DNA from 2 places in the Paenibacillus violae genome. Region 2 is predicted to be linked to the other one. Evidence: predicted binding sites of a transcription regulator. Region 2 holds the regulator's gene; the other holds the start of a gene.
The links. The regulator LexA, encoded in region 2, represses DNA repair genes until DNA is damaged. The targets are predictions, from matches to a motif close to CGAACATATGTTCG.
Positions count from the first base shown of each region.

Region 1: a site for LexA is predicted at 2,828-2,841, ahead of recA (recombinase RecA). Genes of this name have one in related genera too.

Region 1 is NZ_JAWCUD010000002.1:512,963-517,339, reverse strand. Features, by position in the region: gene rimO (30S ribosomal protein S12 methylthiotransferase RimO) at 1-863, shown strand, start outside; gene pgsA (CDP-diacylglycerol--glycerol-3-phosphate 3-phosphatidyltransferase) at 860-1,447, shown strand; gene RQP52_RS09285 (competence/damage-inducible protein A) at 1,489-2,739, shown strand; gene recA (recombinase RecA) at 2,911-3,954, shown strand; gene RQP52_RS09275 (regulatory protein RecX) at 4,033-4,377, shown strand, end outside.
Region 2 is NZ_JAWCUD010000001.1:856,998-861,374, reverse strand. Features, by position in the region: gene RQP52_RS03745 (HAD family hydrolase) at 1-785, opposite strand, end outside; gene RQP52_RS03740 (DUF896 domain-containing protein) at 829-1,011, opposite strand; gene RQP52_RS03735 (LysM peptidoglycan-binding domain-containing protein) at 1,152-1,544, opposite strand; gene lexA (transcriptional repressor LexA) at 1,692-2,309, shown strand; gene RQP52_RS03725 (aminopeptidase) at 2,522-3,760, opposite strand; gene RQP52_RS03720 (hypothetical protein) at 4,079-4,225, opposite strand; gene RQP52_RS03715 (ATP-dependent DNA ligase) at 4,237-4,377, opposite strand, start outside.

The DNA.
Region 1 (4,377 bases), on a different contig from region 2:
GCGATAATGCCTGCACATTCTGCAGTATTCCGATCATGCGCGGCAGCTTCAAGAGCAGAAGCATGGAGTCCATTGTAGCGGAAGTAGCAAACTTGGCTTCACAAGGCGTGAAAGAAATTAGCTTAATTGCACAGGATTCTACGAATTACGGTACAGATTTGTATGATAGCTTTATGCTGCCTACGCTTTTAAATAAAGTGAGCGAGGTAGAAGGCATCGAGTGGGTACGTCTGCACTATGCATACCCTGGTTTCTTTAGCGATGAGTTAATCGAAGTGATGGCGACGAACCCGAAAGTATGTAAATACATCGATATGCCGCTTCAACACAGCGAAGATTCTATTCTTAAACGTATGCGTAGACCTGGCCGTCAAAAGGATACCCGTGAGTTGGTTCGCAAAATTCGCGAATCGATCCCGGATGTTGCGCTTCGGACTTCACTTATTGTAGGGTTCCCGGGAGAAACGGAAGAAGATTTCGAGAACTTGAAACAATTTGTTCGAGATGTACAGTTCGATCGCCTTGGCGTTTTTGCTTATTCCAAAGAAGATGATACTCCGGCGGCACGTTTGCCGAATCAAGTGCCTGATGATGTGAAAGAGTATCGTGCGAATGCGATCATGGAAATCCAAAGAGAAATTTCGAATATCCGCGGCGGACGCCGTATCGGTCAAGAAATTGATGTACTGATTGAGCGGTACGATGGTAGAAGTGATGTGTATATTGGGCGTTCTCAATTTGATGCTCCCGAGATCGATGGGGAGGTATTCGTATCGAATGGTAAACTAACGATCGGTGAACTCGCCAAAGTTCGTATTACCCACTCTTATGAGTTTGACTTATCTGGGGAGGTAATTGCATGAACCTGGCCAACCGCATCACCGTGGCGAGGATTTTACTAGTACCGATCATCATGTTTTTTCTGTTGATTAAGGTGAAATTCCCTCATATACGGATTGAGGAATTTAGCATTACGTATAATCAAATTATTGCTGCTACTATTTTCATTATTGCAGCGAGCACAGATAGTTTAGATGGTTATATTGCCAGAAAACGCAATCTAGTAACCAATTTAGGCAAGCTGCTTGATCCCTTGGCGGATAAGCTGCTTGTTACGGCTGTGCTCGTTTCACTAGTGGAAATGGGTAAAGTAGATGCTTGGATCGTCATTGTTATTATCAGTAGAGAATGGGCTGTAACTGGTCTTCGCCAAATTGCTCTGCTGGAAGGCACAGTGATGGCGGCTAGTAAGTGGGGAAAAGCAAAGACGGCAGCTCAGATTACAGCCATCATAGCGCTACTTATCAATAATTTTCCGTTTACGTTTGTAGATTTTCCTTTTGATGTCATAGCAAGTTGGGCAGCGGCCATCATTACGGTCTACTCAGGTATCGAGTATTTTGTGAAAAATAAACATGTCATAGACTTTTCAGAAAAGACACAATAGGTCATCCTATTGGTTTTTTTCTATTCTAGGAGGATGCTGGGATGAAAGCAGAAATCGTTGCTGTTGGAACAGAGCTCTTGCTTGGACAAATTGCGAATACGAACGCTCAATTTCTTTCTAGGGAGTGCGCCGCAATTGGTGTGGATATATATTTCCAAACCGTAGTGGGTGATAATGAGCAGAGATTGCTGGAAAGCCTCACGTTAGCCGCTTCCAGAGCCGACGTGGTCATCTGCACAGGTGGTTTGGGACCTACACAGGATGACCTAACAAAAGATGTCCTAGCGGCTTACGTAGGTCGTCAGTTAATCATTCATGAGCCGTCCATGAACGCAATCACCCAGATGTTTCAATCACGCGGCATACATATGGTTGAAAGCAACAGGCGTCAAGCGTTAATGCTTGAGGGCAGTGATCCATTACATAACGAAACAGGACTAGCGGTAGGTGTTGCCTTCACGTTTGAAGGAACTCATTTCATTCTTCTGCCTGGCCCGCCCAAAGAAATGAAGCCCATGTTTACCAATTATGCGGTTCCTTGGCTGCATGCGGTTATGCATGATGAAGTTCCGCTTTATTCCAAAATGCTTAAATTTGCCGGCATCGGTGAATCTAATTTAGAGCATCAATTAATTGATTTGATTCAGGCACAATCGGACCCAACCATTGCTCCATATGCCAAAGAAGGCGAAGTGACGATTCGTCTGACGACCCGCGCGCAAACGGCGGAAGAGGGCGAGCGTAAACTGTTTGCGACTGAACAAGAGATTAGAAGCCGTTTAGGCCAGCATATTTACGCGGATCAAGACGTACCGATTGAAACGATAGTTTTGAAAATGCTGGATGAACGCAAGTTGTCGCTTGCAGTTGCTGAGAGCTGCACAGGCGGTTTGCTCAGTGATTTAATAACTTCAATACCCGGGAGTTCGAGCTCTTTCCTGGGGGGGATTATCTGTTATTCCAATGCGCTAAAACATAAACTTCTCGGTGTTCCTATGGATGTGCTGGAAGGTGAAGGCGCGCCAGGTGCCGTTAGCAGCGAAACAGCGGTTATCTTAGCAGAGAACTTGCTCACGACAACGGGGAGTGACTTTGGCATTTCCGTAACCGGTGTAGCCGGTCCTGGTTCGTCTGAAGGCAAGCCTGTCGGGCTTGTGTATATAGGATTTGCGCAAAAGAACGCGGAGACACAAGTCATTACGCTGCAGCTTTCCGGCAATCGGGAATCGATTAAACACAGATCCGCGAAGAGCGCGCTCTACCACCTTTGGAAACAGTTGAAAGAAAGCTAGAGTTCGCATATAATCAAATAAGTGTTAACGGAAGAACCGTAACAAAGCGATAACTTTGTTGCGGTTTTTTGTTTGTTCGCGAAAAAGTCGAATGTATGTTCGAAAAAGTACTTGGCAAACACCCCGAAACAAGTTATCATATACCTATAATGATAGAAGGAAGTGAGTGTTTTGACAGACCGTCGCGCAGCACTTGATAATGCATTACGACAAATTGAGAAACAATTCGGTAAAGGCTCCATCATGAAGCTTGGAGAGTCAACGCATATGCAAGTTGAAACGATTTCAAGCGGAGCGTTAGCCCTTGATATTGCTCTAGGAATAGGTGGATTCCCACGCGGAAGAATTATTGAAGTATACGGACCTGAGTCCTCAGGTAAAACAACAGTAGCTTTACATGCGATCGCTGAAGTCCAAAAGGTTGGCGGACAAGCTGCATTTATCGATGCAGAGCACGCTTTGGATCCTTCTTATGCAAGTAAGCTAGGCATTAACATAGATGAGCTGTTGCTCTCTCAACCTGACACTGGTGAGCAAGCACTAGAGATCGCAGAAGCGCTTGTAAGAAGCGGCGCGGTTGATATTATCGTTATTGACTCTGTAGCGGCACTAGTACCTAAAGCAGAGATCGAAGGCGAAATGGGAGACTCTCACGTGGGTCTGCAAGCACGTCTGATGTCTCAAGCACTTCGTAAGCTATCTGGTGCAATTAACAAATCCAAGGTTATTGCGATTTTCATTAACCAGTTGCGTGAGAAGGTCGGCGTTATGTTTGGAAACCCGGAGACAACGCCTGGTGGCCGTGCACTGAAGTTTTATTCCTCCGTTCGACTGGATGTTCGTCGCATAGAAACGATCAAGCAAGGTAACGATATGGTCGGTAACCGCACGAGAATTAAGGTCGTTAAGAATAAAGTAGCTCCTCCGTTCAAACAAGCGGAAGTAGATATTATGTACGGTGAAGGAATCTCACGTGAAGGCAGTATCATTGATATCGCAACTGAGATGGATATCGTGAATAAAAGCGGAGCTTGGTATTCCTATGAGGGTGAGCGTTTAGGCCAAGGTCGTGAAAATGCAAAGCAATTCTTGAAAGATAACAAAGCAATTGCCGAAACAATCGAACAAAAAATCCGTGAAAACAGCAATTTGATTGTTGCTGTCGGGCCAAATGTAGACGAGGAAGACGATGAGTTAGAAGCGGCTTTCGAGTAAGATTCGATGATATGATACCGTGAAAGCACCTTAAACCTTAGGTTAGGGTGCTTTCGTGCATGAAAGGGGCTAGAAAGCTTGGAGCAGGAAGAACAGCAGATGTCTATCATCACACTAGTAGAGAAACAGAAGCGGGGGAAGCACCGCTATAATATATTTTTGAATGAAGAGTACGCGTTTTCCGTTCACGAAGACATTCTGATTAAGCATCGGTTAGTAAAAGGAGAGAGTGTAGATCTCCAAGATATGGAGAGAATCATTCAAGATGAAGAGCAGAATAATGCGTATATGAAGGCTTTGCGAGCGATTGGCCGGCGACCGCATTCATCGAGCGAGTTGAAACGCAAGCTCAAAGAATCTGGTTATGAACCACCCATTATCGAATGGGTGATTGAGAAGTTAGCTTCGCAAAATTATCTGAAT
Region 2 (4,377 bases):
TTAGCGATAATCTGTAAAACTTCCTCTAAGCGCGATACCTCATTAGCAGGAACAATCTCGTCTCCACTTTGTAGGCCATGATGATTGATCCAAATATTGCGCATGCCTACACGTCCGGAACCAAGGATATCTGTCGTCAATTTATCACCGATCATGATCCCTTCTTCCGGTTTGATCCCCAGAAGTTCCAGCGCATGGTGGAAAATAGAAACGTCCGGTTTACCCACACCAAATTCCCCGGAAATGACAATATGATCGAAATAGGACGTAATAGCTGGTACGCCAGCTAATTTTTCTTTTTGAAGATCAGGCGATCCGTTTGTTAGGAGAAGCAGCTTGTAGTTACCCTTCAATGCATCCAACACACGGAACGTTTCTTCATAAACGTATGGTCGCTTGCGGCGTTCAGCAGGAAAAAGCTCGCCGAGCTTGTAGCCTAGCTCTGAATCTTCTACGCCTAACGCGCGAAGTCCACGGGTCCACGCTTCCGTGCGATAGCCTGGCGCTAATGCTTCCAACTTGCGAAAATTCTCATTTTCACCTTGCGTGAAATTAGCCCAAAGTCCTTCAAACGGATTAATACCAATCATCTTGGTGAACGGAAAAGGTTCATAGGATTCGTATAAAGCACGGGCTTCTTTACGAACAGCGACTTCCAATTCTACTGGATTCACCGCCGCGTGTTTGGCTGCTTCCGCGCAAGTAGCTTCAAAAGCTTCTTGTACACTGCGGTCATCCCACAAGAGCGTATCGTCTAAATCAAAAAGTACAGCCTTCAACGTCATCATTCATTTCCCCTTTGAATGTTGTTTCTATGTGAAAAAGCAACTACTCTTCGTCCGTGAACTTGATGGAATCAAGTTGAACTTTAAGATTGCCTCGGAAAGCCTCAATATATTTTTTTCTCAGTTCATTTCGTTCATCGATTTCCGCATCCGTTAAGCCAACGGTTTTCGCTTTACGAGCAAGCTCATTAATGCGTTCGATGTTTTTTTCCATACTGTCACTCATAGTGATCCTCCAGTTCAAAAATTCAATATGACTATTACTTTGCCATCCCTCTAGTGGAATGTCAAGAAAACAACAAAAAGAGGCATAGGAATAATTCCTAGCCTCTATTAGTCTATTTCCATTCCATAGGAAAGCAATGATTAAGGGAGCAATAAAACCTGTCCTTCTTTCAAGGAGCTCGTAGTTAAATGATTTTTCGTCTTAATCTCATCTATATAGGAACGAATGTTCTCTCCATTTTTCTTATGAGCTGTCGCAATGCCCCAGAGCGTATCCCCCTCTTGAATGACAACTTGCTCCTGAATAACTTTCTTGGTCTCAGCGTGATTTGATAAGCTGCTCGTCGGCGAAGACGCCGCTGCATAAGCTTGTACCATGGCACCGAATGAGAACACAGTCCCCAGAATTAATGCAATGAAAAGAAACCGAATGATTGTTTTCGTATTGCGTAATTTGCTTGCAATCCCTTTGGACGCGGTAGTTAATCTATGAGGTGTGCGTGAATTTGTAGTGTGTGAGTAGGCCATATACATGAGTAATCATCCCCCAAACATTTGTTCTGTTTTTAGAATAACACGAACATACGTTTGAGTCAACGATTTATTCGAACTTATGTTTGTACGAACTCGGGTTCTATGTTATACTTTGGGTAATGATTCCCAGTATTGGAGTGATAACTATTGAGTAAGATTTCACAGCGTCAACAAGCTATTTTAGAATACATTAAGAACGAAGTGAAAGATAAGGGTTACCCGCCTTCCGTACGTGAGATCGGCGAGGCTGTCGGACTAGCCTCCAGTTCAACCGTTCACGGGCATTTGGAGCGTCTTGAGAAGAAAGGTTTGATTCGTCGAGATCCAACAAAACCTCGGGCTATCGAGATTCTTGGCTTAGACGGTGCCGAGACTCATTTCGCTGTTTCCGTTGCACGTGTTCCGCTCGTAGGTAAAGTAACCGCTGGGGTGCCGATTACGGCGACAGAGAACATCGAAGACTACTTCCCTCTTCCAGTCAGCATGGTCGGAGATAACAATGTGTTTATGCTTAGCGTCATGGGAGACAGTATGATCGAAGCCGGCATACATAACGGCGATTATGTCATCGTCAAGCAGCAACAGACAGCGAACAACGGTGACATCGTTGTCGCGATGACGGAAGACGACGAAGCTACGGTCAAACGTTTTTACAAAGAGAAGGATCATATCCGTCTTCAACCGGAAAACTCTGCTTTGAAGCCAATTCTCTTGAAAAATGTTACGATTCTAGGGCGTGTCATTGGATTATTCCGCGATATGTAAGACTAAGAAGGACCGTCAGGTGAACTATCCTGACGGTCCTTTTTGTGTAGCATTTGTACACACCAATCCCAAATCCAGCTAAGGCGTCTCCAAAAGGTGCTTTTTCTTACAAATAAGGGAGTTTAGTTCCCCCTATAGAACAAAAAAACCGAAGGACATTTTGTCCCTCGGTTTTTTTACTGGTCAAAGGTTCGTGTTTACTCACGCTTTTTCTAAAACGCAAGCGCCAAATTCCCCTGACGGAAAATAGGCTCCAAACTGCCATCCTGAAGCACACCGTCAATCTCTAGATCAGCCGTCCCGATCATGAAATCCACGTGGATCAGACTTGTGTTCCCGCCTCTTACTTTCAGCTCCTCGTTGGATAAAGAAGCCCCATCCTTCATATTGATCGGATAACAGCTGCCCAAAGCAAGGTGACAAGAGGCATTTTCATCAATGCCTGTATTGTAAAAAATCCGTTTTAGATTGGATATCGGCGAATCATAGGGAACAAGTGCGACTTCGCCTAAATAGCGAGCCCCTTCGTCCATTTCCAATAACCTGGTCAAATGCTCATGGCCGACCTCTGCTTTATAATCTACGACCTTACCATCTTCAAACTTGAACGAAAACTTATCAACCAATGCGCCATTCACATTCAGCGGCATGGTACTTGTAACCGTCCCGTTAACACCTGTCCGTTTGGGCATCGTAAATACTTCTTCCGTCGGCATATTCGCAACAAAGCGAATCCCTCTTGCGTTCGCCTTATCCCCTCCAAGCCAAATATGGCCATCTGGCAGCTCTACGCGCAAATCTGTCCCAGCGGCCCGATATTGCAACGCTGCATATTGCTTATCGTTCAGCACCTTGCGAACGCGCTTCAACTGCTCAATATGTGCACGCCATGCGCTAACCGGATCGTTTTCATACACACGATTGAACCGGAAAATAGCGTCCCACATCGCATCCATCCGCTCTTCTTCAGGAAGATCCGCGTACACTTTGGAAGCCCAAGCAGCAGTCGGAGCTTTAATTAAGCACCAGCTGAACGTGCTCGTTCTTACATATTTTTGATATTTTGACCGTGCTGTTGCCATAGCTTTGGAAGCTCTGGAAATCACACCAGGTTCAATGCCGGCGTACAAATCTGGATCCGGCACCTTAATATTCAGAAGTGCGCCGCCATTCTCAACAAAACGCTCCAACATATCCGTGTACCACACTGGGTAGTAGTCGAGTGCATCATCATGAGCCGTCTCTAAGCGCGCACGCGTCAGGAAATCATCTTGCCAATTCACCTGCACATAGTTCGCTCCAGCCTCATAAGCCTTCTTAACAATGAGGCGCGTCAAGTCCAAGCATTCGATCGGCGACTCAATCATTAGGTCTTGACCTTTGGTCAAATTAACGCCAATTTTTACCACTAATTCCGCATATTTCTCTAAGTTGACTAAAAAGTTATCCATATGAGTTCCTGCTCCTTCGCATGAAAAAGCCCATCAGTTCAGGACGCGCCTGAATCATGACGGGCTATCTTATCTAGTTTTCAAACGTTGCTAATGATCTTAATACAAGGACAGATATTGATCTCTTTCCCATTGGTGTACTTGGGTGCGGTTTATGTACATAAACCAGTTTCACTCTGTAATGCTCTGCTACATCACACTCTTATTATAGAAGAAAGAATTTCATTCCGCAACAATACGTAATGTTTTGGAGTATTTGGGGGCAGATTAGGGGCGTTTTTGGGGGCGCTCCCCCTCCCCTATTTTATCGAGTAATTATTATTCATTGTCGAGCAAAATATAAGCTTCCATGCTTGTATCAAATACAATGATCTTCCCAGCATCGTCATATAGCATATCATTCACATCAAGATAACTAAGCGTACTTTCCTCGCCTGTTTTCTTGTGCATTACTCTATATTCCATTATACCATCTCCTAAACAATAAACTCTTCGAATACCGGTAGCCGCATGGCTCCTGACTTATACCAGTCCCGATACTTCACCTTGCAGCGAACAACAGGCTTAATATATACGTAATCATTTGTTTCTCCACTTTTGAAAAACTGAAACACTGG